Linked DNA regions of Laspinema palackyanum D2c. The protein of the gene in region 2 binds, or shares a complex with, the protein of the main gene of each other region. Links are inferred from orthologs where the notes say so. Each region holds a gene or a part of one and is shown on either strand. Other genes may lie near its edges.

Region 1 (15,488 bases), on a different replicon or contig from region 2:
TATGAGCGGATTTTTCCAGTGCCTGATCGCGTCAAATCCCTGAATAAACCCATTAAAGTCGGGGTGTTACATTCCCTAACGGGTACGATGTCGATCGGGGAAGTATCTGTCAAAGATGCCACCTTGTTAGCAATTGAAGAAATTAATGCGGCAGGTGGGGTACTGGGCCGCCCCTTAGAAGCGGTGATTGCCGATGGGGAAAGCAATTTAAAAACCTTTGCAGACAAAGCCAAACAATTACTCACTCAGGAGCAAGTTGAGGTCATTTTTGGCTGCTGGACCTCTGCCTCACGCAAAGCGGTACTCCCGATTTTGGAGGAATTAAATGGATTGTTATTCTATCCGGTGCAATATGAAGGATTAGAACAGTCTCCCAATATTTTCTATACGGGTGCAGCACCTAATCAACAAATCGTTCCGGCGGTGCAATATTTATTGGATCGGGGCTTTCGCCACATTTATTTACTCGGGTCAGATTATATTTTCCCCCGGAGTGCGAATCAAATTATTAAAGCGCAGTTAGTAGCCCAAGATGCGGTTTTAGCGGGGGAAGAATACATTCCCTTGGGTTCCCAGGAGGTGAGTACGGCGATCGCCCATATTCTTTCGGTACAACCGGATGCGGTGCTTAATACCCTCAATGGCGATACCAATGTGGCCTTTTTCCGAGAGTTAAATCAAGCGGGGTTGACCCCGGATGAATTGCTGGTGATGTCCGTGAGTGTTGCCGAGGCGGAGGTTCGGGAAATAGGACCTTCGGCGATCGCCGGACATCTGGTGGCGTGGAATTACTTTCAAAGCATCGATACTCTGGAAAACCAGAAATTCGTGAGGGCCTATAAAGCCAAATATGGCAGCGATCGCGTTACCTCCGACCCGATCGCCTCGGGGTATCTGGGGGTCTATTTATGGAAAAAAGCCGTGGAAAAAGCCCAGTCTACCCAAGTATTGAAGGTGAAGGCAGCGGCCAAAAATATAGAATTGGTCACCCCAAAAGGGTTAGTCAAACTGGATGGCAAAACCCAGCATCTGTGGAACACCGTCCGCATTGGACAAATCAAGCCCGATGGGGCGATCGGGGAAATTTGGAACTCTCAAGAGGCAGTCGCCCCTGACCCCTTTTTATCCCGCTATCCTTGGGCCGCAGGTCTCTCTCAACGGGGATTCCGCTGGGGAATTAATGCCAAACTGATGAGCTTATTTAGCACTTTAGTGGCGATCGCCTGGGTTGCTTTGGTTCTGGAGTGGCGGACTGCAACGGAAATTGAGAGGAATATCGCCGCCTTAATTCAGCGGGTTGAGCAAATGTCTACACCCCCGGAGGAAATGTTGGAATGGGGCTATGCAGTGATGGCGGCAGCGCAACGGAGTCAATATTTATTACTAATGCTGCTGCTGTTGAGCATTGTCTCAATGGGTGTAGCCTTTTTTGTGATTTCCCGAATTACTCGGGCCTTAAATGGAGTGACTAAAACCGCGCAACGATTAGCTTCTGGGGATTTAAGCGCGCGATCGCCTCTGGTTTCTGGAGATGAAATTGGGGTACTCTCTTCCACCCTGAATACAATGGCACAACAGGTAAACTGTTTACTCAAAGGGTTAGAAGTGCGTTCTCGCCAGGTGGAAGAACACAGTTTAGAATTAGAGGCAGCGGTTTATGCCGCACAAGCAGCCAGTCGAGCGAAAAGCACCTTTTTAGCCAATATGAGCCACGAATTGCGAACGCCACTGAATGCGATCGTGGGTTATAGCGAACTGCTGCAAGAAGAGGTGGAGGAGATTCTCGCCGATGAACAGTTAATTAGCGACCTCCAAAAAATTAACATTGCGGGCAAAAATCTCTTGAATATCGTCAGTGATATTTTAGATATTTCTAAAATTGAAGCGGGCAAAATGGACTTGTGTCTGGATACCTTCGATGTCCCCCAGTTGATTCATGAGGTGGTCACTACCGTTGAACCGTTGTTGCTGAGTAATGGCAATGTTATCCGAGTAGATTATCCTGAAAAGATGGGGATGATGACGGCAGATATCACCAAAGTCCGGCAAATCCTCTTAAACCTGCTGAGTAATGCAGCTAAATTTACAGAAAATGGCAAGATTATTTTAGAGGTGAGGATTAAAAATCCGCAAGAGAATCCCGGGGAACAGGTCACCCTAAATTCTACTCCTTTGCCCCCGAGGGAAACGCCCTGGATTGTCTTTCACGTCCGGGATACGGGAATTGGCATGAGTGCTGAACAAATCGCCCAACTGTTTCAACCCTTTGTCCAGGGGGATGATTCGACCACGCGCAAGTATGGCGGGACGGGATTGGGTTTAGCGTTGGTGAAAACATTTTGCGAGATGATGGGAGGGGCGATCGCCGTGGAAAGCGAACTGGGGCGAGGGTCGGTCTTTGAGATTACCCTACCCTTGGTGGTGAATACAGCACTGCAGAAGGTTAAGATGAATCGCGCTGCTTAAGGTTGAGATTGATTGTCGGCAGTTTATCCGATTGCCGGTACAATAATCAGCAAAACCACTAAGATTCCAAAAATTATAATGCCTGAACATAAGATATGGCAATGGGTTGAAACCCTCTCGGGCCACTTAGACCGGGTGAGTTCGGTGGCAGTCTCCCCGGATGGGAAAACCCTCGCCAGCAGCAGTTTAGACCAGACGATCGCCCTGTGGGATCTGAAGTCGGGTCAAAAACTCCATACCCTTTCCGGACATTCTGGATCGGTTCTGGGGGTGAGTTTTTCCCCAGATGGTCAAAGTTTAGTCAGTTGTGGGACGGATAAAAAGATTCAGGTTTGGGATTTGGGTAAGTTTAAGCCGATTCGCCAGTTGGGGCGATGGTTTGGCGGTCATCAGGAACCTGTTTTAGCCCTGGCAATGGCCCCCGATGGCAAAACTCTGGTGAGTACCAGTGGCGATCTCCGTCTGAAAGGCTGGAATATGGCGACAGGTAGAAATGAATGGACGGTTACCTTGAATGGGGAGAAACTTGGGGAGATTCAGTCCCTGGCGATTAGTCCTGATGGCAAAATTTTAGCTGGAGGCAGTACCGATAGTCAGATTGCCCTGTGGAATTTACAGACTGGGGAAAAATTACGGACCCTCACGGGGCATTCTGCGGGGGTGACGGAGGTCGCATTTAGTCCCGATGGACAGGTTTTGGCCTCTAGCAGTTGGGATAAAACCGTGGCCCTGTGGAATTACCAGAAGGGAAAGCAAATCACCTCCCTGGTGGGACATTCCGATGGGGTGAATGCGGTGAGGTTTCATCCCGATGGAGAGAGACTCGCTTCCGGGAGTTGGGATAAAACTTTGGCCCTGTGGAATGGGAAAACGGGAGAACAAATTGCCTCCCTGGTGGGACATTCCGATGCCGTGCGATCGCTGGCCTTTAGTCCCGATGGGCGAGTGCTGGTTTCGGGGAGTTGGGACCAGACGATCGCCCTGTGGCAGGTATAGCCTTTCTCTTAGTGGTGAAGTCCATGAAGGATCCCCCTAAATCCCCCTTACAAAGGGGGACTTTCCCGGTCCCCCCCCCTTTTTTAAGGAGGGCTAGGGGCGATCGAATAGACGGACCTCATCAATGTGAAAATTGCTATAGAATCGATCAATAGTTATGCCCTGATTCCCCCTTGGAGGTTAATCGAGGAAACCCATCATTCCATCGGTGTCATCCCCTTCATTGGAGCAAATGGGCCGGTTTCCCATGAGATGATCGCAGTTCATGAGGATGGTGCTTTCTGTAATCGGACGATTTCCAGACACCTGCATGGAGTGGGCGACGTGAATCATACTCGCCCCAATTGGACGAATCCCCGAGGAGTTTAAGGTATCGGCTACGATAAAATTACTGGCCTCAACGGGACGATTGCCGGACAGGTTGATACTGTCAGAAATCTCAAAGTTGCTCAGTCCGATGGGGCGGTTTCCGGGTAAACCCCCTTGACGATAGAGCTGAATGCCTTCCGGGGTGGCTTTTTCAGGTAATTTATCTTGTATTTTCTTCATACTATCTTGGGGTTCGTTTTCTGGGTTGGTTGTCTCAGTCTCATCAGCGATCGCGCTATCCGCCATCTCGGGATTCTCCTCCAAAAACACTCGGTTAGTTTTCCTTTGCTCCTGAAAATCCGTCTCGTTTCCGCCCTGTTTTAGCACGGTTGAATCGGTAAGTTTCTACCTCATCGATGGCGATAGGGGGCCTTATGTTATGAGTCGGATACTAGCTTTCGCTGTCAGATCTTTTTTAGGGTTCTAACTTAAGCCTTAATTATACGGGTTGAAGGATCTACAGACGAGTTGATCGCACTCTACATTACTGTAAATTTTTGTAAAAGCCTCCAAAAAAATCTTATCGGGATGATAAGCGAGGATAGGTGTTCCTCGGTCATCCTCGGATTCTTGCCGATTCGGCAGGGGGGGATCCGACAAAAGGGCCAAGGGGCGATCGCAACGCATCGCCCCTTGGCCCCCAATTTATTCAATCCGCCAAATGCTCGCCTTACTTGCGATTACTCAGCCATTTGGCAGCAGCAATTCCCATAATCGCCGCGACTAACGGATTACTCAAAAACTTCATCATCCAGGGTTTATCCGCTAAAACATCCCGGAAAATATCAGGATGAGCGTGATAGGCAAATGCGGCTAATTTAGAAACATCATCGGCCGACATTTTCTTGGCATGATGAGTCGAAAGAGAGAGTTGTTTTTCTAAATCGCGATCGCTGAGTCCGCGTTTTTTCAGTTCTTTAAAGAACTCCTGCGCCACATCATCCCGTTCATCGGGCTTAATTTGGGCGATCGCTTTTCGCAGTTCCGGTTCCATCTGGGCCGGAGGAATGCGATCGTGTTGCAGAGACTCGCCAAATAAGCGCTGACGCTCTTCCCGAGTCGAGCGCTGGGCAAAATCATCAAAACTGTGATAATCCTCGGTTTGGGGAGCATTCGGCATCATCTCGCGATCGCCTCTTGCCAAATCGCCCATAATTTCCCGTTTATATTCATCACTCGTCGCCATATCATTCTCCTAATTTATTCCATCGATAGATAAGATAGCTCGTCAAAACTGTTGCGATTTGACTCAACCTCTATCCCGCTTTATACTGAATCTGCTGGGACTGCACATCATAATCCGCCGTCAGAATCAGTTGTTTATCCGGTGCATAGACCAAGACTTTTAAATTCCGATTGGGGAAATTGTGATGAAAGCCTTGAGCCAGCGATCGGGCTAACTCTCGCACTTCATTCGGTCGAACTTCCGGCGTAATCACCACGCCTAACTTATCATTATCTCGCACATAAGCATCTTGAACCAGCCCTTTGGCATTTCGGACCACCCAGTTGCCAAAATTCTCCCCAGTTTGAGTATTACCGCGTTCGAGTTGCGAATAATTGTGCGGACTCGTCACCGATGGGGAGAGGCGGTTCGGTTGCTGCGCCGTTGGGGTTCCCACACTACAAGCGGTGACAAAGCTCAGGACTAATACCAAGACCAAAGCAGTCAACCCTTTCTGAACTCGCTTAAACACACTCACCTGAATTTTCCTCCAAATTTTATAGTAATATCAAATCCGTTGTCAAGGGATGCCAGTTGATTTAAAGGTGAATTGATAGATTTCTTGTAAAATTTCTGGACTGACCCCTGTCAACAAACCTTTAAACAAAAGATTGATGACTCTTCCGATTACTCCTTTTAAACAGGGCGCATCGGAAGCTTCCCTTCACCCTCACGCAAAAGGGTTCAGAGTTGAGGGAAGGACAGGGATGCTCCCCGCCCTTCCCTCTCTTCAAAGATTAAGCTCTAGTCGATCGCTTTTTTGATGTTATCTTTGATGTCTTCTTTGGCGTGTTTGGCTTCGGCCTCAGTTTGCTTCATTTTGCCCTCAGCCTGATCCTTGGGATCGCCGGTCACGTTTCCTAACGCTTCTTGCGCTTTCCCTTCGACATTCTTCATCGTTGCATTAACTCTATCTTCAGCGCTCATATTATTCTCCGTCTTTTTGACTGCGTTTTATCTGTATTGAGATTAGCAAGGATAACGAAGGAAAAGCATCTATCAATGGATATATTCTCGCCCTACTCCTGAAGACTTCTAAGCGGGGATCGCTGATATATTAGCAGATTACTATTCCATTTTAGCTAATTTGGGGGTTATCAGCTTTTATCAAATAAAAAAGAGGCAGAGTATTAATACTCTGCCCCTCTTCAGCTAACGGACTTACAACTCTTCTATTTGAGTTCTCTTGACATCCAGTTCTTCTTTTAAATTTTCCGCCCCATGCTCAATATTGGCTTGGATTTGCTTGGCTTTACCCACCATTTTTTGCTTGGGGTCTCCCGTCAAATCACCCAAGGCTTCTTGGGCTTTTCCTTCGATATTCTTAGCTGTGGCTTTCATGCGATTTTCAATACTCATCTTAATTTCTCCCTTTTATCTTTATTTTAGGGGCTAACTTATTGGGGTCATAGACTTAAATATTTAGCCTTAAATTCATACTAGCAATCCCATCCCCAAAATGCCATCTATCCTCCGACATATCTTTCTTTAAAAAAAACTAAAAAATAAGGGAAGAAGAGAAGCAGTCTCACCCATCCCCTCGATCCAGAAAGCGGTATCGTTCCTGAATGGGACCTACCCATTGGGGCGGAGGACATTTCCAACGGGGTGCAAGTCCTGCACCCGTTCTAAAGCATCAACAGGGATTCCTATTTTGAGTCGATATTTCCCTCAACAACGCTCTACAATAGGAAAGAACTCATCCTCCATCCGACTATGCAACCCTTTCGTCTTGAAGCGCCCTATCAACCGACAGGGGACCAACCCCAAGCGATCGCCAAACTGGTCCAAGGTATCCAAGGGGAAAAACCCTATCAAACCCTCTTAGGTGCCACCGGAACTGGGAAAACCTTTACCATTGCCTCGACGATCGCACAAGTGGGGAAACCCACCCTCGTTCTCGCCCATAATAAAACCCTCGCCGCCCAACTTTGTAACGAATTGCGGCAATTTTTTCCCCATAATGCCGTCGAATACTTTATCAGCTATTACGACTACTATCAACCCGAAGCGTATATCGCCGTCACCGATACCTATATCGAAAAAACCTCCGCCATTAACGAGGAAATCGATATGCTGCGGCATTCGGCCACGCGATCGCTGTTTGAACGCCGGGATGTGATCGTCGTCGCCTCGATTAGCTGCATTTACGGGTTAGGAATGCCCTCAGAATACCTCAACGCCGCCATTCCCTTACAAGTCGGACAAGAACTCGAACCCCGGCAACTCTTGCGCGACCTCGCCGGTATCCAATATCATCGCAATGACGTAGAAATGGGTCGAGGACGCTTCCGAGTCAAAGGGGATGTCCTAGAAATCGGACCCGCTTATGAAGACCGAATTGTTCGCGTCGAGTTCTTCGGGGACGAAATCGAGGCCATTCGCTACATCGATCCCGTCACCGGGGGGATTCTCGCCAGTCTCGATACATTAAGTATCTATCCAGCACGTCACTTTGTCACCCCCGATGACCGCCTAGAAGCAGCTTGTCAGGCGATCGAACTGGAACTCGAAGACCGCCTCCAGGAACTAGAAAAAGCGGGCAAATTAGTCGAAGCACAACGGATAGAACAACGCACTCGCTACGACCTGGAACTGCTGCGAGAAGTGGGATATTGCAACGGCGTGGAAAACTATTCCCGTCACATGGCCGGACGAGAAGCGGGAGACCCCCCGGAATGTTTACTAGATTATTTCCCCAAAGATTGGTTATTGGTGGTGGATGAATCTCACGTCACCGTCCCGCAAATTCGGGGAATGTACAATGGCGATCGCGCCCGAAAACTGGTCTTAATCGAACATGGATTTCGCCTCCCCTCTGCTGCGGACAACCGACCTTTAAAAGCCGAGGAATTTTGGGACAAGATGAATCAATGTATCTTCGTCTCTGCCACCCCTGGGGACTGGGAAATCGAACAATCTGCCGGGGAAGTCATCGAACAGATTATTCGACCCACGGGAGTTGTAGACCCCGAAATCTTTGTCCGTCCCACGGAGGGTCAAGTGGATGATTTGTTAGGTGAGATTAAAGACCGAGTGAAACGCAATGAACGAGTCCTAATCACCACCTTAACCAAACGCATGGCGGAAGACCTCACGGAGTATTTCCAGGACCGAGGAATTCGGGTGCGTTATCTGCACTCGGATATTAATTCCATCCAACGGATTGAGATTCTCCAGGACTTGCGGGAAGGGGAATTTGATGTGTTGATTGGGGTCAACTTGTTACGGGAGGGGTTAGACTTGCCGGAGGTGTCTCTCGTGGCAATTTTAGATGGGGATAAAGAAGGATTTCTGCGATCGCATCGGTCCCTCGTCCAAACCATCGGACGCGCCGCCCGTCATATCCGGGGACAAGCTATCATTTATGCCGATAACATGACCAACAGCATGACCTTGGCGATCGAAGAAACCGATCGCCGACGCGGAATTCAGACCGCCTACAATCAGATGCATGGCATTACCCCCACAACCATTATCAAGAAATCCAGTAATGCCATTTTGGCCTTTTTAGACGTTTCGCGCCGCTTAAATGCTGCGGAAGCCGAGGGGGTGGATTCCCTGACCCTCGCCCTTCAAGAATTGCCCTTAGAAGACATTCCAGAAGCCATTTCTAAACTGGAACTCCAGATGAAAGAGGCAGCCAAAAAGCTGGAATTTGAGGAGGCAGCCAAATTGCGCGATCGCATCAAGAAACTGCGGGATAAACTCGTGGGTCATTCCTAAATCAACCCTTTGGCGGGTGAACAACTCCATCCGCCATCTTATCCCGCCACCCTAAACTATGGTAAAATTATCATCCCCTGTTGTTTATCCCTCGAACCGATGGCAATTACGAGAACTGAAGCCAAACAATTATTAGAACGGCTAATTTTTGATGAAGAACCCCCCAGAGAGTGGGTACAAGATGTCTGGGAAATGAGTCCCACCCTGGGAGAAACCGCCGCTAAATTATGGGACGTTTATGAAGCCATCATTGAATGCTGTCCCGAAGAGAAACTAGAAAATTTACTGCACAGTATCTATCAAGAATCCCTGAAAGACTTGTAAACTTTCCAAAGTGGAATAACCGGAACCCTTGCCAAGAGTAAGTTAATCCGGCTATTCTAGGAAGCAATGCAAATCAACTGGAGAATAGGCAGTCGTGACAGAAGCAACCAATGTACTAGGGGGAAAACTGGAAAATTGCTGCACCTCCCCCATGACGGGATATTATCGAGATGGAAAATGTAACACCGGAGGCGGAGACTACGGTGCTCATGTCGTTTGTGCACAAGTCACCGAAGAGTTTCTCACCTTCAGCAAACAGCGGGGAAATGATTTGACCTCCCCGGTTCCCTTGTTTAATTTTCCCGGCTTAAAACCAGGCGATCGGTGGTGTTTGTGCGCCTCTCGCTGGAAAGAAGCCCTCGATGCCGGAGTCGCACCCCCCGTTGTCCTGTCTGCCACTCACATATCCGCTTTAGAGTATGTCTCGGAAGAGGAACTCAAACAATATGCGATAGAAGAATAGATTAATAACCGACCCGAACGCAGCGGCTAATACAGCCCAAATTCTCGCTGAATTACGCTGAGTTCGGATCGGCAGGGACGGCGACGACTCAGGCATACATACAGGCAGCCGAAAAAACTGCCTCGATTCATCCCTTACCTATTCTGTTACCCTGGATCCCCATGCGTACTTTTATTACCGTTTGGCTGGGTCAGTTGGTCTCCACCTTTGGAAGTCGAATGACCAATTTTGCCTTGATTGTCTGGACCTGGGAAGTGACCGGATCAGCCACGGCCCTAGGGTTGGTGACGGTGTTTACCCAACTGCCGAGTTTAGCCGTCGCCTTATTTGCCGGGGCTCTGATCGATCGCAGCGATCGCAAAGTGGCGATCATTGTAGGCGATTCCATTGCCGCACTGTCCACCTTGGCAATTTTGCTGTTAGCAGCAGTCGGTCAACTGCAACTCTGGCATCTGTTCCTGATTAATGGCATCAATGGCATTTTCGGGGAAATCCAACAATTAGCCTATTCTGCGTCAGTGAGTTTGATGGTCCCGAAACAGCACTATGTCCGGGTCAGCAGCATGAAATCCATGCTGCATTACGGGCCGAGTATTTTAGCCCCCGCCTTTGCCGGTGCCCTGTACCCCATCACCGGATTGGCGGGAATTGCCGCTATTGACTTATTGACCTTTGCCGTCGGGGTGAGTACGGTGCTTTTGGTCAAAATCCCTCAACCCCCCCGAAGTGAGGTGACTTCTGAACAGCCAAAACTTTGGCATGAACTCACGTTTGGCTGTCGTTATATTATGGCCCGGGCATCCTTATTCGGATTTTTCGGATTAGAGTTGCTGTTTTGGTTCGCTCACGATTTCGGCGCAGTGATGCATCGGTCTACTATTTTAGCCCGCACCGATGGGAATGCCGAAGTGCTGGGGATGGTGAGTGCAGCGGCGGGAATTGCCGGAATTATTGGGGCAATTGCGTTGAGTTGGTGGGGTGGACCCAAACACCGGATTCAGGGATTTTTAGGGTCTGCGATCGCCGTGGGTATCAGTAAAACCCTATTTGCCCTCGGTCAATCCCTGTCAATTTGGATCCCGATGCAGTTGTCCTCCTCTCTGAATTTTCCCCTGTTAACCAGTTCCAGTACCGCAATTTGGCTGGAAAAAATCCCCCCAGAAGTCCAGGGACGGGTGTTTGCCGCTCAATCTTTCGGGCTAGGAGTGGTTTCAACTGTGGCAACAGCAATTGCGGGTCCCTTAGCCGACGGCTTCTTTGAACCCGCCATGCAACCTGGGGGGGCATTAACACCTTGGTTTGGGAGCATCTTCGGTACAGGTCCCGGTTCCGGGATGGCGTTGTTATATGCGATCGCCTCCCTGGTTTTGATTCTGGTGGGAATTCTGGGATACCGTTGGCCCCTGGTGCGCCAGATAGAAAAAAGCAAAATCTAGTTGAAAGAATTCTTAACTATTTGCTAAGAATTTTTAACAAAAGATTCATTATTGAGAAATAACACCAGCCCTGGGAAGCCCTGAATTCTTCAGAGTCCAGGGTTAGGAACTCCTGATAAATCAAGCAAAACTTCCATTCAATCCCGACTCAGGGAGGGTTTTCGTTGAAATAACCCGGCCCCATTTCCTCTTTTTACCAAAAAATGTTTGCAATTACCCCTTGACAGTAGCAGACCACTTAGGATAGATTGACTCCACTAATGCAAATTAATATCAATAACTGGAATGAATTGCAAAAACTTTTATTGTATAGATGGGGTCTAAGGAGAGGAAATTGAGAGTTGAATCGTTATTACCTGGAGTCTTGCTATCGGGTACAACTGCCCTGGTACTGGCTGCTCCAGTGCTCGCCCAAGTCGTAGAAGTAACCGGAGTGCGAGTGGAATCTACCCCCACTGGGTTACAAATTGTCTTAGAAACAACCGGCGATCGCGTTCCCCAGGTCTTCACCTCTAGTTTTGGTGAGACCACGATTGTTGACATTACGAATGCTCAACTGCGATTGACTCAGGGGAGTTCATTTCGCCAAGACAATCCGGCCGAGGGCATCCAGTCAATCGCCGTCACGATGTTAGATTCCAACAGCGTTCGCCTCACCGTCACCGGAACTAGCACGATGCCAACGGTACAGGCGATGGACCCGACCAACCCCCTCACCTTTGAGGTGATCACCTCGACGGATGTTGCCGAAGAGGAACCTTTCCCGGATAGTGACCCGGAGGTGGTTCCGGAGCCTGAAACGCCTACCACACCAGAGACTCAAGCGGATCAGGAACTGGATATCATAGAAATTATTGTTACCGCCACCCGAACTGCCGAACGGTTAATCAAAGTGCCGCGATCGGTTACCGTGGTCGATCGCCAAGATATCGAGGAACAGACCACGATTTCTACCGACTTGCGGGAAGTTTTGGCAAAAACCGTCCCGGGTTTGGGACCGCCGACGAGTGGCAGTACCCCCAGATCCGTCATCCAAACCTTACGGGGAAGAAACGTTGCCATTTTAATCGATGGCATTCCCCAAACCTCCAATTACGGACTGGATCGGGAACTGCGCGCCGTTGATCCCAATACCATTGAGCGCGTTGAAGTGGTGCGCGGACCGACGGCGATTTATGGAAGTCAGGCAACTGGGGGATCGATTAATATCATTACCCGACGCCCGACTCAAGATGCGTTTAGCATTGATACCGGAATTAGTTTCACGGGTTCTTTGACCGAGTTCTCCGATAGTATCGGTAACCGGCAATATTTCGGACTCTCGCAAAAAGAGGGAATTATTGACTATAGTGTATCCGTCGTGCGCGAAGATAGTGCGGGAATTTTTGATGGTAGAGGCGATCGCATTCCTGAAACCAGTGGCGGTGGCGTCATTGATGCCCGAGAATATAGCGCTTTGGGTAAATTGGGATTAGATATCACCGATACCCAACGCCTGCAACTCACCGGCAGCTATTTTGTCGGACGACAAGACACGAACTTTATTTCTGACCCGATTGTTCGAGACTTAGAAGGTCAGCAAAAAGCCCGTCCCCTAAGAGTGAACGGCAATTTTGAGGGAACCGACGATGCCGGAGACGAAAATTTTATCGTCAGTTTGCGCTATAACCATGACGATATTCTCGGCAGTCAATTACAAGCTCAAACCTACTACCGAGAATATACCTCAATTGTCGGGGCTGCGGACTTTCGCGGTGGATTTTTTGATAACATTGCCCGTCAGCGTGCTCAAGGAGACAAATGGGGGGGACAACTCCAAGTGGAAACCCCCCTCACTTCATCGGGAAGCGCTCGTCTGCTGTGGGGTGTGGATTATGTCAACGAGGAAAACCAAGCGCCGTTTGAGGAATTTGACCCCGTAGCTTTTGACGAGCGGGGTGTGTTTAGAAAAATCGGTAACCGGACTTTTGTTCCCCGGTATAATGTCAACCAACTCGGCTTATTTGCTCAAGGGAACTGGGATGCAACGGAGTGGTTGAGACTCACTGGAGGGGTCCGTCATGAACGAATTGGCCTGAGTGTGGATGATTACACCACATTTTTTGGAGACCCCATCGAAGGGGGCGATCGCGACTTTAACGACACCGTATTTAATGTGGGCTCGACCGTCAATTTAACCCCAGAATTCGCGCTATTTGCTAATTTTGCTCAAGGCTTTTCCATTCCCTCTTTTGGGGGCGTTCTTCGCAATCCTCCGGAAGAGTTTACCAGTGTTGATAATGACCTGGACATTACTGATCCGGTTAAGGTCAATAACTATGAAATCGGGGTGCGTGGACTTTGGCCCGAAATCCAAGTTTCTCTCGCTGGATTTTACAATACCTCAGATTTAGGGGAAGACTATACCTTTGTGGATGGGATTTCCCAACTCGTCCGTGCACCGGAACGGATTTACGGCGTAGAAGCAACAGCAGATTGGCAGCCCGGGGCTAATTTTACATTAGGGGGAACTCTAAGCTGGACTGAGGGAGAAAGCGATGCGGAAGATTCTGGGGATTATTTAGCCATTTCGAGTTTCCGAATTTCTCCAATTAAAGCAACGGCTTACCTGGCTCATCAAACCACAGAAAATTGGTCCAATCGTTTGCAATTCCTCTATTCAGGTCAACGGGGACGCGCCTTTGATGATGAAGTGGATGACAACGAAATTGATGCCTATTTCCTGGTGGATTATGTGGGTAGCATTCAATTAGGGGCAGGCCGTTTAGAATTTGGGGTGGAGAATTTACTCAATGCGCAGTATTTCCCCGTGCAATCTCAAGTTTTGGGGGGCTTTAATGAAGTCTTTAATGCAGCAGGAACAGGCCGAACATTAAAAATCGGGTACTCATTGAGGTTTTAAGTACAGATGAGGGATGCGATCGCTAAGGTACTTTATTCGGGGTTATTAATCACCGTTTTAATGGCTTGTCGGGGCAATTTTGTCCCTGACAATTCCATTGAGAATAGAGTAGGCATCGCCTCAACTGTAACTACAGGGAGGATTCAGACTCTCACCGATGCCACCGGAACAGCGGTGCAGGTCAAAGAATCCCCCAGTCGCCTCGTCTGCTTACATTTAAGCTGTATCGATATTTTGGCGGAACTAGAGCGCGAACCTGTGGGGATGTATGGAGTTCTCACCACGTTTGCCACCAGTGAACTGTACTTTGGCGATCGCGCCCAAAGCTTTGGCAAAATTAGTGGTCGAGGGGAACCCAACTTAGAACAGTTACTCGCCCTAGAACCCGACTTAACCATCGGACATCAGGCGCAGCTATCCACTCAGCGCCAAACCCTAGAAGCGATTACCCCGTTGTATCTGGTCGAAATCGGCAGTTATCAAGATGCGATCGCCAATCTCAAAACCGTGGGAAAACTCTTGGGGGAGTCAGAAAAAGCAGAAGCCGTTGCTTGGCACTTTTTGGATAAATTTAAGGCATACAAAGCCAAATCCCCGCGAAATAAAAGCGTGATGGTGATGCGAGGGACCCCAAGTGCCTTTCATGTCGCCACGGTAGAATCCCTCGTGGGTTCTACCCTGGCAGAACTCACTCCCTATCCCTGGGAGCTAGGCGATCGCTCTCCCAGCGCCATTAGTTGGGCAACTTACTCCGTGGAGGAAATTCTCTCCATTGACCCAGATTTTATATTCATTATCAACAGTTCCCGCGCCCCGGATTTAATTTCGGGGTTAAAAACCCATCGTCTCTGGCAAACGCTCACCGCTGTCAAGCGGGATCAAGTATATGCTTTGGATGAAGACAAAATTGGCGGGTTTACGAGCGGCACGCGATCGCTGGGTCAGTTAGTCGATGAAATCGTGACGACCATGTATCCTGACGTTTTTCCGGAACCCTTACCATGAGTGCGCCTTACCCGAGTCCTCCCGTCCTGAACCCTTCGCGATTCTGGATAGCAGTCACCGCACTCAGTCTCGCCCTTTTAGCCCTCGCCCTGCTTTCCCTACAACTGGGAAAACCCGCCCTCAACTTATCCCAAATCTGGGAGATTGCATTCAGCACCAACGGCAAACCGATTCCCCGTCTCGTCTTCTGGGAAGTACGCTTGCCGCGCCTAATTCTCGGCAGTCTCACCGGCGCACTTTTAGCCTTAGCCGGAGTCCTCCTCCAGAACGCCCTCCGCAATGTCCTCGCAGGGCCAGAATTGTTGGGAGTCCAATCGGGCGCAGCATCCGTCATGGCCGCAGTGGTTGTCTTACATCTACCCCTGGCCCTGTCTACCTACCCCTTACTCGCTTTAATCGGCGGCTTATTGGGGGGTGCGATCGTCTTGTTCTCCTCCAAACGCACCTCAGACCCGGTGCGGCTGGTCTTAATTGGTGCAGCCATGACCGCCTTATTAAACGCGGTCACCATTGCCTTGATTAGTCTAGGGTCTAGTAGTACCGTTAGCTTATTATTTTTATACTTATTGGGTAGCC
Region 2 (15,527 bases):
CTGCTCAATCGCTTGACTCACACTGGCGCGAACCGTTTCCAGTCGCTGTTCAATTTGAGCAATTTCTGACAACACCGGGTTTAAATCCGGAGTCCCACTGCCGGTTTCCAATTTCGAGAGTTTGTTTTGAAATTGGGCAATTTTGCTATTAATCTGGGCGATCGCACTCTCCAACCGCTCAACCCCATGTCCACTCTTCGGGGATTCTGCACCATTGAGTTGGGCACTCAGGGCCGCTAAAGTTTCCTGGACCCCCGCATAATTCTCCCGAAGCACGGAAACATCTTGACGTAAGGGATTCAACTCCAACCCTTGCGCCAGGGACAGGGTTTTTTCTAACTGTCGCTTAACCTCTTCAAATTCTTCCGAATGTTTCGATACTGCCGACTGGACATGATTAAATTCAGAATCCGTCGGCAATCCCTGCACTTGTTCGCGCAAAATCCCTAACTCGCGGGCGAGTTTCTCCCGGAGTTCGATGTCATTTCCCCCGAGGGACGGTTCTTGGGCTAATCGACGGCGATTAGCCAAATTGAGGACCACCGACAGGGATAGCGGCGTTGCAGCATAAACAATCTGCTGCGTCGCGATCGCTGCCACGGAACCCGCAACGGAACCCGCCACGGATAAATATTCCAGAATTTCTAGCCAACTTCGCTTAGTCATTTTAATGGAGAGGCCAATTTTGGGTTTGTATGAGGATTTTTCTGATATATGCGGTCAATTTTACCCTGGGAGTTATCCTCCTGGGGCGATCGAATTTCAATTCGTTGCCCAGGAGTCAATGTAACGTAACGGCGGTTCGTCTCCCAATCCGGACCCATCCCAACGAATCCCTAAGACTCAGAGGAGATTGCCCTAAATTCCCCGAGGAATTGCCTTAATCACTGCCCAGGGGCGGCACTTCAATCGTCGCTTCTCCTGTGGCAATATCCAGCAAACTTTCTAAACTCATCTTATCCATCGACTTCGGATGCACGGGTTCGAGCACATCCATCAGCAACATCAACTGATCAATCGCCAGACGAGTAATCTTACCCCCCTCAATCCGATTAATCTGGGGCCCCGATATCCCCGGGACCAGTTCCGGATCGATATAGAGGTCCTTCCCTCGCTCTTTCAGCAACATCGACTCTTGGGTGGCAATGTACTGCCCCAGATCATGGACTGACGTCCAACCCCGATAATGTCTAAGCCACCGCAGGTATCGGCCTAAATGTAGCAATCCCACCTGAGTTAACCGGCGATTTTTCGTAAGCGTGTTTTGGGGCATATTAATTTAGCTGCGATCCGTTGTTTTTCTTGCAGACAACCAGTATGATGTTATCTTAACATAGCGAATTACTGATGAAGAATTAAAATTTATATTATTTCAGGTTCTTAATATGTTATTCTTTAACTTTAAAAAAATCCCTGACTTTGGGGGACCCACCCCATCTTTTTGACTTAAGGGGTCCCTCGGGGTTCCGTCGGGCGTCCAAACTCATATCTTCAAGTTCGTAGTAACGACTTCAGTCGTTTCTTCTATTCGTAGTCCGTTGAAAATTATACAACAAGTGTAATGGTGTGGGTGGGGGTGGTCCATCGCCCTTACATTTTATGTTAAAATAGCCCAAAAAAGCCGCAAACCTAAGCAATCCTTAAAATCATGGAAAAGGTAATTTCAGAACATATTGAAATCACTCCCGGCGTTTGTGGAGGTAAACCGCGAATTGCTGGACATCGGATTAAAGTGCAAGATATTGTAATTTGGTCGGAAGAAATGGGAATGTCTCCCGATGAAATCCTCTATCATTACCCCTCTATTACCTTATCAGATGTCTATGCCGCCTTAGCCTATTATCACGACAATCGAGAAGAAATCAGACACCAAATTAGAGAAGATGAAGCATTTGCCACAGAAATGGCATCCAAAACCCCGTCACTCCTTCAAGAAAAACTAAAGTCCCGAAGAAATGCCTAAAACCATCTGCTTTCATTGAGATGAAGTCAAAAATTTTTCTAACTTTTGGTGAGGACCAGAAACCGGGTTTCTTGCCTGAATTTATAGCAATTAGCCGAGAGTTTGTTCAGAAACCCGGTTTCTAACCTTTGCGGGGAACTAGAAACCAGGGGGATTGCTTCAATTTAGGGATTTCAACCGCTGATTGTTAATCGGGTTATTTTCCTATAAAAAAGTTCCGGCGCGATCGCTGGCGAGACGAAAACTGATGATATTTGAGGCAGAATAGCCGGTAATGGTAGGCGCTTCGCTGTCATTTGCTGGCGATCGCCTCCCTTTGTTGTACCTCTGGGAATAGGTAAACTAATCTCGGGAGGGCGATCGCAGATATAATACGAAGAACCCATCCAACCCTCAACCTATGCAGTCCTTAAAACAGTTTGCCCGTAAACTTAAAACCGAAACCTACGCCATTTATTTAGCCAGTAAAGACCCCCGAGTTCCCTGGTATGCTAGAGTGCTGGCTGCTGCGGTTGTCGCCTATCTTTTTAGTCCCATTGACTTGATTCCTGATGCCATTCCAATTCTGGGTTATTTAGATGATTTAATTTTGGTCCCCCTGGGAATTTGGATTGTGCTAAAAATGATTCCCCCCCAGGTGATTGCTGAATGTCGAGAACAGGCAGAAGCAGCTAACCAGCAGGGAGTTCCTACAAATTGGGTAGCTGCTACAATTATTGTTCTCCTCTGGATATTTTTGGGAATGTTAGTCTTCCACTGGATTGGTAGCCTTTTAACCTCGTAAAGAAGGAAGCTATGCTATTATATTTTAATAGCTAATGTCCAAAGTGACAGAAGCAGAAACCTCCCGATCGCCTCCAATAACTGGGGTGGAAAAATCGGCTGCCCCTTCCATGCGTGAGAACATCGGTTGTGGATAGGGCATGGCGGAATTAACTTGAATTTTGACAATTTCTCGCCGAGTGAGATTGAGTTCAGATAAGATGGTATCCGCTTGGGTAAGGGCGTCTTGGGTGGCGGCGCGAATTGCTTGCTGGCGGGCGGTTTCCATTACTGCATCGGCAGCGGTGAAAGTCACCCCATCAATGCGAGTTGCACCGGCATTGACTGCTTCATCCAACAAAGTTCCGGCGCGATCGGTGGGGAGACGAAAGCTGACGATATTTGAGGCAGCATAGCCCGTAATTGTAGGTGCTGCGTTGTCATTACTGCGATATACCGGGTTGAGTTGTATGCCGGTGGTTTGGAGTTTCTCCACATTGCGCGATCGCAACAGTTCCACCAAAGCTTGCGATCGCCTTGCTACCTCTTGTTGTACCTCTTGGGCGGTTTTTCCCTGCACTTCCACCCCTAACCTCACCTCGGTTAAAGAGGTGGGAATGCTGACAGTTCCCTGTCCCGTGACGGTGAGGTTGCGAGAGGGTTGTTCCTGGGCAGAAGCTACATCCATATTAGGGGTAATCCCAAACATCCCCAAGGCGAGGGCAACAGCGGCGATCGGACTGAAAACGTTGAGTTGGGTTGGCATGAATCGATTGATCATGATAGGCGTTCCGGTTAGACTTCTTGATAAGAACAGTCTGACACTTTTGCGATGAGTGCGATCGCCCGGTTACAGTTTTGGAAACTCATTTTTGTTTAAAACCCTCCTACTGGGGATTAAATCCCCTAAATTTTAACGTAAACCGGCATTGGTCTGAGCATAATTCAAATTATTTTGATATTCTCCCACCTTTTGTTGAGCGGTTGCATAATTGGCGTTATTTTCTGGAACGACTTGCAGGAATGCGATCGCCTCTTGCCATTGCTTGGCGACTTGTAACCACTGTTCGGGAGTTTTAGCAGTTTGGGTGAGGGTTGCTGCACTGGTTGCCTTCTTCATTGCTTCCCCAAAGGAGTCGGAATTGGGCGGAATTTCCACAGTCCGAGTTTCAGTTTGAATGGTAAATTCAACCCGCCGATTTTTTTCTCGTCCTTGGGGATTATCAGAACCATCGGGATTGGTATTCGGGGCGATCGGTTTACTTTTTCCTAACCCTTGAGTTTGGATGCGGGTTGGTTCTGCTTGAAAATTATTGACAAAATAATATTTCACTGCCGCTGCTCGTTTTTGCGACAAGTCTATATTATACTCGTCGGTTCCTTTGCTGTCTGTATGTCCATTAATCAAGACCCGGGCATCCTTAAAATGGGTCAGCACTTGATTAACTTTTTCCAAGGTGGGTTTAGCTGCCGCCCGAACGGCATATTTATCAAATTCAAATAAAATATTGTCGGAGAGATTAAATTTAATCCCTTCTATGGTGGTTTCCGCATTTAATTCGGTGAGGGTTTGTTCCACCTCCGTTGGCGTCGGTAACACCGTTTCCACCATAATTCGAGTTGAATCCGTCGGGTCTTGTTCCGCAGGACCTACAGGCGGTTTCGGTGGCGGTTCTACTTGGACTGAGGTCGCCGGGGGAAGAGTTTCTGTTGTTGTTGAACTCGGTTGTGGTGCTGTTTCTACAGAAGTAGAACTCGGAGGGGTTGCCGTTTCTACAGAAGTAGAACTCGAAATGGTTGTCGATTCTACGGAAGTAGAACTCGAAGGCGTTGCCGATTCTTCGGTTTGAGTTTCACTGACAATGGATGGATCAACGGTGGTGGTTGTGGTGGTAGGTGATTCCAGGTCAAATGTGCTGGGAGGAACCTGTTCAATGGGTTCTATTTCTAATTGGGTGACGGGAACTGGAACGATTTCAAATGTGGTAACTTTCGGTAAGTTTTGAAAGCGATTTTGGCAAGCGGTGCCAATCAACAGCAAGCTAGAGGCGATCGCCAGTTGTAGCCGTTTAATTTCTAGGTGCATTTTGCCCCTCCCGAGGAACTCTAACGTTTTTTATTTCTAATGTTATGAGCCTTGTGCGAGAATAGCCTCTTTGTGTTTCGTAATAAGTTACTGTTTTGAGTCCGATATAAGCAGCTTCGGGGGATAATCGACCAATAAACACAAATTTGCCGTTAAGAGTCGTACCCGGTTGAATTTGAATGAGTGGATTATCTGGAGGGATGGCTAGACGATATGTATTTCCTTCGTCATCATAGAGAATAATATTCTCTTTTTTTGTATCAATATTGATAACTTCCCGGCGACCATTAGTGATGGATACCGTCGCGATGGTGCTATCTTCAGCTAGGGTAATTTCTGTCAAGCGCATTACCAATTCGCTTGCATTCACTTGTAAATCATAACTTTCGCTCAGGATGCGGGGACGGCGAGGGGATTGAGTGGTTGCGGGTGCGCCTCCGGGGAGTTTTTGTGCCAAGGGGTTAGAATCACACCCCACACAGACCAAGGAGAGGAAGGCGATCGCGGCGAACAGGCGAAGGTTCATAGATGCGCGGTTTTTAAGATTAATTGATTATTGTACTTGATATGAGTGAATAGGTTAATTAATGAATATTAAAGATTTATTAAGTTATGGGGTCTTGCACTTCAAAACAGAAAATTAGAAGGATAAATGCCCAAACCCTTAGAATGGGTGACTCTCTTGCCTCTATTCGTTCCAAAGGTCCCCAAATTTGGTAAAATTGAAGGGCAGATCTAACCTAGACTCAGCCCTTACCGCTTTTGCTTCGTTCAACCATGACCTCAACCCTTGACTTTCTGGCCCATCTGAACCCGAACCAACGTCGCGCTGCGGAACATTTCTGTGGCCCCTTGTTAGTCGTTGCTGGGGCGGGTTCGGGCAAAACTCGGGCGCTGACTTATCGAATTGCTAATTTAATTCGCAGTAATCAAGTCCATCCGGACGATATCCTGGCGGTCACTTTTACGAATAAGGCGGCCCGGGAAATGAAGGAACGAATTGAGAAGATTTTTGCCGATAGTTTGGCGGAACAAAAGTATGATAAGCCGTTTTCTGCCTTAGAACCCGCCGAACAAACTCAGGTGCGATCGCAGGTTTGGAGAAATAGTATTAAACCCCTGTGGATTGGCACGTTTCATTCCCTTTGTTCCCGAATTTTGCGCTACGATATTGAAAAATTCAAAGATGAAAATGGTCGCCAATGGAACCGCAAGTTCTCTATCCTAGATGAGTCAGATGTTCAAACGGCCATTAAGGATATTGTCCTCAAGCAGATGAATTTGGATAGCAAAAAATTTGAGCCTCGCAAAATTCGGTATGAAATTAGTGGGGCGAAAAATAAGGGTTGGTCGGCGCGGGATTTAGAGGCGAATGACCCGACCAATTACCGCAATCGCAAGGTGGCGGAGATTTATAGTCGGTATCAGGATACTTTGGCGGCGAATAATGCCCTAGATTTTGATGATTTGATTCGGATTCCTGTGGAACTGTTCCGGCAGGATGCTCAAGTTTTGGATTATTGGCATCGCAAGTTTCATCATATTTTGGTGGATGAATATCAAGATACCAACCGCACTCAATATGATTTTATTCGGATGTTGGTGACGAATGGAAAAGCGGCGAAGTCATTTGATAAATGGGAGAATCGGTCGGTTTTTGTGGTGGGGGATGTAGACCAATCGATTTATTCCTTTCGGATGGCGGATTATACCATTTTGTTGGAGTTTCAGGAAGATTTTGGGGATGGGTTAGAGGATGACGAGACCCAAACTTTGGTGAAGTTGGAGGAGAACTATCGATCGCGAGAAAATATCCTCGAAGTTGCGAATAAGCTGATTGAGAATAATACAGAACGCATTGAGAAGGTATTGCGTCCGACTCGGGGGGAAGGGGAATCGATTATCTGTTATCGAACCGAAAATGATTTAGATGAAGCACAATATGTAGTGAATCAAATTCGGATGTTGCAAAATCAGCATCCGGAGTTAGATTGGGGTTCGTTTGCGATTTTGTATCGGACCAATGCTCAATCGCGATCGTTTGAGGATGTGTTAGTTAAATTGAATGTGCCCTATCGAGTGGTGGGCGGTTTGAAGTTTTACGATCGCAAAGAAGTCAAGGATGCCGTCGCCTATTTACGCGCCGTTGCTAACCCCTCGGATTCGATTAGTTTGCGCCGGATTATTAATACGCCGAAACGCAGTATTGGCAAAACTACTTTAGAACGTCTCGATGAGGCAGCAAAACAGTTAGGCGTCCCCCTGTGGGAAATTCTCAGTGATGAGACTTCGGTAAAAACCCTGGCAGGGCGATCGGTGAAACAAGTGCTACAATTCTCTGAATTGATATCCCGATGGCAGGCGCAAGTGGAAACTTTACCGGCGATCGATATCCTCAAAGGGATGATGGAAGAATCCGGTTATATGGAATTCCTGAAACTGGAAAACACCGATGAAGCGTTGAACCGGATGGCGAACATTGAACAGTTGTATAGCGCGACGATGCAATATGCCGAAGAAAACGAAGATAATTCTTTAACAGGATTTCTCTCTAGTGCCTCCCTTGCTTCGGAGTTAGATAATTTAGAAGAAGGGGAACAAGCGGTATCTTTATTAACCATTCATTCTGCCAAAGGGTTGGAATTTCCCGTGGTCTTTTTGGTGGGAATGGAAGAGGGATTATTCCCGAATTTCCGCAGTATTAATGACCCGCGCAGTTTGGAAGAAGAACGGCGACTCTGTTATGTCGGGATTACTCGCGCCCAGGAACGACTATTTTTAACTCATGCCTTAGAACGGCGCTTGTGGGGGTCTTATGAACGCGCTCAACCCTCGCGATTTCTAGCAGAATTACCCCGGGATTTACTGCAAGGAAATTCAGTACCCAAAGAACGAACTCGCCGCAGTTCTGGGGCGGCAAAAACGCCCAAGGGGGCATCGGCAATGGTGGATTGGCAGGTGGGGGATATGGTGGTTCATGATACGTTTGGTCCTGGGGAAGTGTCTCACGTTTTCGGTTCTGCTACTAAGATGTCGTTAGCGGTTAAATTTATGCGAGGAGGGCAAAAAATTATCGACCCGCAAACGGCACCGATGCAAAAAATAAATTAATTCCCGGAACTAAAAATCCGGGAAAGCGTCTGGAAACGGCCTGGATTGTAGACCGTGGAAGCGTGACTCAAACAACAGACCCTAATTGCGATCGCACAGATTAAACAGATTAAACAGATGGAAAGAGGACTGATGTGGTTACCCTTGCTGGCCCTATTTATAGGACTCGCTTGGGCGGGATGGAACGAATATCAAAAGGTAGAAGCTTATCGGATTTGGGCGCAGGGGTTCGATCGCACCAAGTATGATATTTATGCGGTATTGGGAGAGAAGGGCGACTCCCTGACTTGGGGAAAACCCACCCGCAAAGGTCCGGTGAATCAACAAACCTTTTCCTTAAAAGAGGTACAGTCATTACAGTTGCTTGTCAATCAGCAACCCGTGGCGGTTGATTCTGTGCCGGAAAATCTCAAAGCTAAAACGATCGCTTTAGAATTTGTGTTTCCATCCCCCAAAAATTCAGTGCAGATTCCCTTTACCGAAGTAGCGATCGCCGTGGAATGGACAAAGTATTTACAACAACAGTGGCAAAAGTGGCAGGAGGGGACGGTGGATTAAGTCAACTCTTTCCTCAAAACTCCGTGAATCTAAACTCTAAAATAGTGTTAGATCCTAGGTGAACACTTAATTTTCTAATGAAGCCAATATGACCTTAAAACCATCGTCCTGGAAAAAATTTAGTGCTTTAGTCGTAGCTGGAATCGCAACCCTCGGGGCGATCGACCTGCATTTTCTAACCAGTGTCCCCCCAGTATTGGCACAGCAGCGTAGCGCAAACTCCCAACTGTTAAGAACCATTGGCGATCGCGCGTTCCCGATTTTTGCCGTTGCCTATAGTCCCATTGCCCCAGTTGTCGTCAGTGGCAGCAATGAAGATACCATCAAATTTTGGAATGCCGACACCGGAGAACTGAATTATACTGCTGCGGTTCATTTAGATGACGTGAGGGCCTTGGATATCTCTCCCAACGGTCAAATCCTAGCCAGTGGTAGCGATGACAACACCGCCAACCTGTGGAACATGGAAACAGGACAGTTGATTTATACTCTTTATGGTCATACAAAAGGGGTAAAAACCGTGGCATTTAGTCCCGATGGCCGGACTCTCGCCACCGGCAGTTGGGATAACACGGTTAAACTCTGGAACGTCGAGAATGGGCAAATCATTCGCACGTTGAGTGCCCATGAGGACGGAGTGGAGGCGGTTGCCTTCAGTCCCAATGGTGCAACCCTGGCATCCGGGGGACTGGATAACAATGTCAAACTCTGGAACCTGAATACTGGAGAGTTAATTACTACAATTCCCGCCCATGATGATTGGGTGAGTTCCGTTGCATTTACCCCCGATGGACAAACCCTTGTTACGGGCAGTTATGATAATACTGTCAAGGTTTGGGATGTGAATCGCGGCCAATTGTTGCGGACCCTAACTGGTCACTCCTTCCCGGTGTATCAGATTGCAATTACCCCCGATGGGCGCACGGTTGCCTCCGTTAGTGACGATCGCACCGTCCGACTCTGGGATATCGCCAGTGGCAGATTAGTGGAAACCCTTACGGGACATGAGAAATCCATCTTTTCTGTTTCAATGGGACCCGAGGGCAGACGATTCGCGACTGGGGGGAATGACAATACGATTAATATCTGGGAATTAGGTCGGTAATTGACGACAAATCGAGGTTGTTGTAGGGGCGCAATGCTTGCGCCCCGAGTAAAGGGCGCAAGCATTGCGCCCCTACAAAACAGGGCTTTATCCCCGGTCCTGCATTCGGGCCAATAATGCGGCACCATAGGCCGCTTCGGTGTGAGTTGGGGTCATTACGGGAACATTCAGCCGACGTTGACGAATGGCAGTCCAGATGGGGTTTTTGGCCCCGCCACCAGCGGTGTAAACTCGCTTGATTCTGGTGGCCCCAAATTCTTGTAACAGTTCATATCCCCGCGCTTCAATCCGGGCCATGCTTTCTAATAATCCATGCAAAAATTCCACATCAGAGTTAGGACGGGGTTCTAATCGTGGGGGGAGTTCGGGATTATTTAACGGAAACCGTTCCCCGGGTTTGAGGAGGGGATAATATTTCAGAGGACTTTCGAGGTTTGGGTCAATGCTTTCGCTGAATTCTGTCAGTTGCCGATCACTGAAAAACTGACGCAGAACCGCCCCTCCAGTATTCGATGCACCCCCCGTCAGCCATAAATTGCCGAGACGATGACTATAAATCCCGTAGCGCGCATCATCGACGCGATCGCGACTTAACAGCTTGAGCACCACGGTTGAACCCAGGGACGTTACTGCTTCTCCTGGTTCCCGGGCACCGGAGGCTAAAAATGCGGCAATACTGTCTGTAGTTCCGGCGCAAATTACGCAATCCGCAGGCAATCCAAAGCGATCGCCTATTTCTGCCGTGACTGGGGCGATTGGGGTTCCCGGTTTGACCACATGAGGCAAATAGGGAATGAACTTGGTAAACAGTTGCGGCAAGGCCAGTCGCAACCATTCGGGATAAAATAAATGCTCAGGGTCATATCCCAATTTCAGGGCATTGTGATAGTCGCTGATGCCCATTTGGCCGTGAAGTTGAAAACTCAGCCAATCTGCTTGATGCAGGAAGAACAGCCCGGTAGTCGCCACCCGATGAAGGGCATCGGGATACAATTTGGGATGACGGGCATACCATAACAGCTTTGCCAAACTGGAAGTCGCGCCAATTGCCGGATGATTCGGTGGGGCAATTTCCCGTAATGTCTCCATCACCGTGATTCCCCGGGCATCATTGTAGAGAATTGGTTCCGCCACGGGAGTGCCACTGCGATCGCACAGCAACACCGTAGAGGATGTCCCATCAATGGCGATCGCACCGATGGACTGCCTTACCGTAATCGGGATTTGGTCCAGTAACGCAAATAATCCCTCCTGCCACAGTTCCGGAGTTTGTCGGTCCAGGGGAAACTCCGCCTGTGCCTGAATCCCTGCATGGTCATCGATCGCCACTGCACGAGCACCCGAAGTCCCGAAGTCTATGCCGAGATAGAGGGTCATAGGAATACCCCTTAACGCTTACCATCCTCTAGTTTAGGGGATGTTGTTGGTCGTTTGTTGTTTGGGGTTGGGTTTCGGTGAGTCCCCGCTTAAAAAATCTCAAGGTTTGAAGTGGCCTTCTGGATCAAAAATAATTAAGGAAGCGCAAACCTAGAGACTGTAACAACAATGTCCCAACCCACCATTGAATCGATTCTTAACGAAAAACGGCAGTTTCCGCCATCAGCGGAATTCTCCAAAAATGCTCGAATCAAGAGTTTAGAAGAGTATCAGGCGCTTTATGACCAAGCTGCCGCCAATCCGGAACAGTTCTGGGAACAGCTTGCGGAGAAAGAACTGCACTGGTTTAAAAAATGGGATAAAGTCCTCGACTGGCAACCCCCCAATGCCAAATGGTTTGTCGGGGGTCAGATGAATATTTCCTACAACTGCCTCGATCGCCACCTCACCACCCACCGCAAAAATAAAGCGGCCCTGATTTGGGAAGGAGAACCGGGAGACTCCCGCACCCTCACCTACGCCCAATTGCACCGAGAAGTCTGCCAAATGGCCAACGTCATCAAAGACATGGGGGTGAAAAAAGGCGATCGCGTCGGTATCTATATGCCAATGATTCCCGAAGCAGCAGTCGCCATGCTGGCCTGTGCGCGGATTGGGGCCGCCCATACGGTGATTTTTGGCGGATTTAGCGCCGAATCCCTCAAGGACCGCCTGGTGGATGCCCAAGCTAAACTGGTGATTACTGCCGATGGCGGGTGGCGCAAAGAATCTATTGTCGCCCTGAAAGAGCAAGTGGATAAATCCCTAGAACTAGGGGCCAACAGTGTTGAAAACGTTCTGGTGGTCAAACGCACTGGACAAGAAATTGCCATGACACCGGACCGCGATTATTGGTGGCATGAACTGCAATCCACCGCCTCCGCCAACTGTCCGGCAGAACCAATGGACAGCGAAGACTTACTCTTTATCCTGTACACTTCCGGAACCACCGGCAAACCCAAAGGCGTTGTCCATACCACTGCCGGGTACAACCTTTATACCCATGTCACCCTGCAATGGACGTTTGACCTGCAAGAAACCGACGTCTATTGGTGTACTGCTGATGTGGGTTGGATTACCGGCCATAGTTACATCGTCTATGGACCCTTGTCCAATGGTGCAACTACCGTCATGTATGAAGGTGCCCCGCGACCCTCAAACCCCGGTTGTTTCTGGGATGTCATCGAAAAATATGGCGTCACCATCTTCTACACGGCACCCACGGCGATTCGGTCCTTTATTAAAATGGGGGACCAACATCCCAACGCCCGGGATTTGTCCTCTCTAAGATTATTGGGAACCGTCGGGGAACCGATTAACCCAGAAGCCTGGATTTGGTATTCTCATGTGATTGGCGGCGATCGCTGTCCAATTGTCGATACCTGGTGGCAAACCGAAACCGGCGGATTTATGATTACCCCCCTACCCGGTGCGATCGCCACCAAACCCGGTTCTGCCACTCGTCCGTTTCCCGGTATCTTGGCCGAAATTGTAGACCTAGACGGCAGTCCCGTCCCCGCCAACGAAGGGGGATATCTAGTAATCAAGCACCCTTGGCCAGGAATGATGCGAACCGTCTACGGAGACCCGGACCGCTTCCGGCGCACCTATTGGGAACATATCGCCCCCAAAGACGGCAATTACCTCTACTTTGCGGGAGATGGCGCACGTTGCGACGAAGATGGCTATTTCTGGGTGATGGGTCGCGTGGATGACGTGATTAATGTTTCTGGACACCGTTTAGGGACAATGGAAATTGAGTCCGCCTTGGTGTCTCATGAGTCCGTCGCCGAAGCAGCGGTGGTGGGTAAACCGGATGAAGTACGCGGCGAGGCGATCGTTGCCTTCTTGTCCTTAGAAAATGGATATGAACCCAGTCCGGAACTGGAAAAAGCCCTCAAACAGCACGTTGTCAATGAAATTGGGGCATTAGCGCGACCCACGGAAATCCGATTTACCGAGGATTTACCCAAAACGCGATCGGGCAAAATCATGCGCCGCATCCTCCGCAATCTCGCCGCTGGGGAAGAAATTGCCGGGGATACCTCAACCCTACAAGACCGCAGTGTACTAGACAAACTCAGAAGCGGAGGCTAAATCCAGTCCCCTCCCCTTGGCAAGGGGAGGGCTAGGGTGGGGTCCTCCATTTCTGGGAAGAAAACAAGAATTAATTCCTTCTCCAGTCCCCTCCCCTTGGCAAGGGGAGGGTTAGGGTGGGGTTCCCCATGTCCCCGAAGAAAACAAGAATTAATTCTTTCTCTAGTCAGGGTTTCAGCCCTAGAAATTCTGGGTTTCTCATCAACGAATGGACCCCACCCAACCCTCCCCTTGCCAAGGGGAGGGCTCCGCAGACCCCACCCAACCCTCCCCTTGCCAAGGGGAGGGCTATTATTCTTGAGGCTAGTAAAACACCTCAATCGGTGATAAGCTCAGAAATTGGGCAAAATCGCACTGCAAGTCATTTCCTGGAACTGAGACGATGGGCAAAACTTATACCGTTGAAATTATCCACCAAGGCACTTCCCACAAGATTGAAGTGCCAGAAGATAAACAGATTCTTCGCGCTGCTTATGATGCGGGAATTTTAGATCTACCCAGTTCCTGCAATGCGGGAGTCTGTACCACCTGTGCGGCGAAAATTATCGGCGAAGGGACGGTGGATCAATCCGATGGCATGGGTGTGGGTACAGATATGCAGGCGCAGGGATATGTCCTCTTATGTGTTGCTTATCCGCGATCGGACCTCAAAATTGAGACTGAAAAAGAAGATGAAGTCTATGAAGCTCAATTCGGTCACTAATCACTATTCTGACCATAAATTACAAGGGAATTCTTAACCATGACAACTCATTTTATCTCGGCTGAAATCGACTTACAAGCCTCTCCGGTTGAATTACAACAAGCCATTGAAACCGAACTGGAAAAGCGCGGAGAACCCCTGCGGTGGGCGGTGACTTCGGTGGATGAAGAAACTCAAAAAGTTGCAGTAGAAGCGGTGGTGACGGTAGAGGAGGGATGAAGGATGAGGGATGAGGGGGTGAGTTGCAACAACCGGCGGGGGATCAATCCCCCGCCTCATAACTCAAGTCGGTTAAAAACCGACTAAAAACCCCACGGAATAAAGACTTGCAGTCGTCTTTAGACGACTTTAGCTATGAGGCGGGGGATTAATCCCCCGCCGGAGTTGAGAATAGTGCAAGAGGTCAATAATACAAACATCTCCCCCATCTCCCCCATCCTCCCCATCTCCCCTATCCTCCCCATCCTCCCCATTCCTATGATGATCCAACGTGCTTATACTGTTATGCTAATCGTCCCTACGGGAGTAGGGGCGGCAATTGGCGGGTATGCGGGAGATGCGTTGCCAGTGGCGAGGGCGATCGCCCAAGTTTGCGATCGCCTGATTACTCACCCCAATGTCCTCAATGGTGCACAATTATATTGGCCGATTTCTAATGCGTTCTATGTGGAAGGATATGCCCTCGACTGCTTTGCTAAGGGCGATTGGGGATTGCAACCTGTCCATCAAAATCGCATCGGTTTAATTCTCGACTGTGCGATCGAACCGGAACTGAGAACTCGTCAATTACAAGCTGCCGATGCCACTAGAGCAACTTTAGGCTTAAATCTAACTGAATATGTCATCACCGATGCACCATTAAACGTCGAATTGCGGACCTCGGCTGCTGGTGCAAGTTGGGGAACCATTGGGAATCCCGATACCTTACTCAGGGCCGCTGAACGGTTAATTAAGGACGCCAAAGCGGAGGCAGTCGCCGTGGTTGCCCGATTTCCCGATGATATGGAAAGCGAAGCCCTCCACAACTATCGCCACGGGACCGGCGTCGATCCCCTCGCTGGTGCAGAAGCGGTGATCAGTCATCTAATTGTTCGTACCTTCAAAATTCCCTGTGCTCACGCCCCCGCCTTGTTACCCCTTCCCCTCGACCCGGATATCTCTCCCCGTTCCGCTGCCGAAGAAATTGGCTATACTTTCTTACCCTGTGTTCTGGCTGGGTTGAGTCGCGCTCCCCAATTTATTAGCACAAAAACCCCCCATTGTCAACCCTCGGATATTTGGGTTGAACAAGTCGATGCCCTCGTCATACCGGCTACAGCAGCCGGAGGCAGTGCTGTGTTAAGTTTAAGTCACCAATCTGCCCAAATTATTGCCGTCCGAGAGAATCAAACTCAGATGCAAGTCCCCCCAGCAAGTCTGGGAGTACCTGCCATCGAGGTTAATTCTTACTTAGAGGCCCTGGGGTGGTTAGTGGCGCATCGGGGAGGAATTGCCCCAACTGCCCTAAGTCCAAGTCTCTCGTCTCTCCAATGCCTTGCGGATTAACGGCGATCGCCCAGTCCGAAGTTGCATGGGAAGGTGAGGCACTGGGGGTCAATCTATCTACATCGTAAACCGAGAACAGCCGTGACAGAACAGATTCCGAACGATCCACAACTGGAAACCTTTAGCCGCACTCAAATTCTCATGGGGATGGGAGTAACGGCGATCGTCTTGTTTGGGATAG

What was found.
Region 1: the proteins of pcrA (region 2) and uvrB are in contact, whole or in part, in a crystal structure (PDB 7EGT), measured with the Thermus thermophilus proteins. The link is inferred for Laspinema palackyanum D2c from one-to-one orthologs. Residues at the interface, in WP_096412145.1 of Thermus thermophilus: His654, Arg656, Phe657, Gln666, Asp668, Glu669, Lys680, Arg681, Leu682, Ser683, Lys685, Tyr686, Ala687; in WP_096411307.1 of Thermus thermophilus: Glu23, Leu25, Arg26, Asp27, Gly28, Glu29, Arg30, Phe31, Arg55, Glu326, Asp327, Phe328, Glu379, Ser382, Gln383, His398, Gly400, Arg401.

Annotation. Positions count from the first base shown.
Region 1 is NZ_JAMXFD010000020.1:27,742-43,229, forward strand. What follows is about bases 6,300-9,277. They hold uvrB (excinuclease ABC subunit UvrB), read left to right. Parts: upstream 6,300-6,772; coding sequence 6,773-8,782; downstream 8,783-9,277. Other genes in these bases: NG795_RS20100 (CsbD family protein), read right to left, coding at 6,300-6,415; NG795_RS20110 (hypothetical protein), read left to right, coding at 8,792-9,106; NG795_RS20115 (DUF2237 family protein), read left to right, coding at 9,201-9,277. Outside these bases: urtA (urea ABC transporter substrate-binding protein), read left to right, coding at 19-2,466; NG795_RS20075 (WD40 repeat domain-containing protein), read left to right, coding at 2,545-3,462; NG795_RS20080 (hypothetical protein), read right to left, coding at 3,643-4,158; NG795_RS20085 (hypothetical protein), read right to left, coding at 4,502-5,017; NG795_RS20090 (hypothetical protein), read right to left, coding at 5,088-5,534; NG795_RS20095 (CsbD family protein), read right to left, coding at 5,801-5,983; more of NG795_RS20100, read right to left, coding at 6,218-6,299; more of NG795_RS20115, read left to right, coding at 9,278-9,569; NG795_RS20120 (MFS transporter), read left to right, coding at 9,731-11,005; NG795_RS20125 (TonB-dependent receptor domain-containing protein), read left to right, coding at 11,340-13,907; NG795_RS20130 (ABC transporter substrate-binding protein), read left to right, coding at 13,914-14,912; NG795_RS20135 (FecCD family ABC transporter permease), read left to right, coding at 14,909-15,488. UniProt on the Escherichia coli protein: The UvrABC repair system catalyzes the recognition and processing of DNA lesions. A damage recognition complex composed of 2 UvrA and 2 UvrB subunits scans DNA for abnormalities.
Region 2 is NZ_JAMXFD010000021.1:43,963-59,489, forward strand. The notes cover bases 5,239-8,255. They hold pcrA (DNA helicase PcrA), read left to right. Parts: upstream 5,239-5,588; coding sequence 5,589-7,922; downstream 7,923-8,255. Other genes in these bases: NG795_RS20605 (hypothetical protein), read right to left, coding at 5,239-5,337; NG795_RS20615 (hypothetical protein), read left to right, coding at 8,040-8,255. Outside these bases: NG795_RS20575 (tetratricopeptide repeat protein), read right to left, coding at 1-666; NG795_RS20580 (hypothetical protein), read right to left, coding at 881-1,273; NG795_RS20585 (DUF433 domain-containing protein), read left to right, coding at 1,649-1,963; NG795_RS20590 (YkvA family protein), read left to right, coding at 2,364-2,747; NG795_RS20595 (SIMPL domain-containing protein), read right to left, coding at 2,772-3,506; NG795_RS20600 (OmpA family protein), read right to left, coding at 3,639-4,811; more of NG795_RS20605, read right to left, coding at 4,795-5,238; more of NG795_RS20615, read left to right, coding at 8,256-8,480; NG795_RS20620 (WD40 repeat domain-containing protein), read left to right, coding at 8,569-9,585; NG795_RS20625 (FGGY-family carbohydrate kinase), read right to left, coding at 9,673-10,962; acs (acetate--CoA ligase), read left to right, coding at 11,131-13,098; NG795_RS20635 (2Fe-2S iron-sulfur cluster-binding protein), read left to right, coding at 13,481-13,801; NG795_RS20640 (DUF8621 family protein), read left to right, coding at 13,841-14,020; NG795_RS20645 (DUF3326 domain-containing protein), read left to right, coding at 14,282-15,346; NG795_RS20650 (CPBP family intramembrane glutamic endopeptidase), read left to right, coding at 15,428-15,527. UniProt on the Escherichia coli protein: A helicase with DNA-dependent ATPase activity. Unwinds DNA duplexes with 3'-5' polarity. Translocates on single-stranded DNA with 3'-5' polarity. Initiates unwinding more efficiently from a nicked substrate than double-stranded DNA.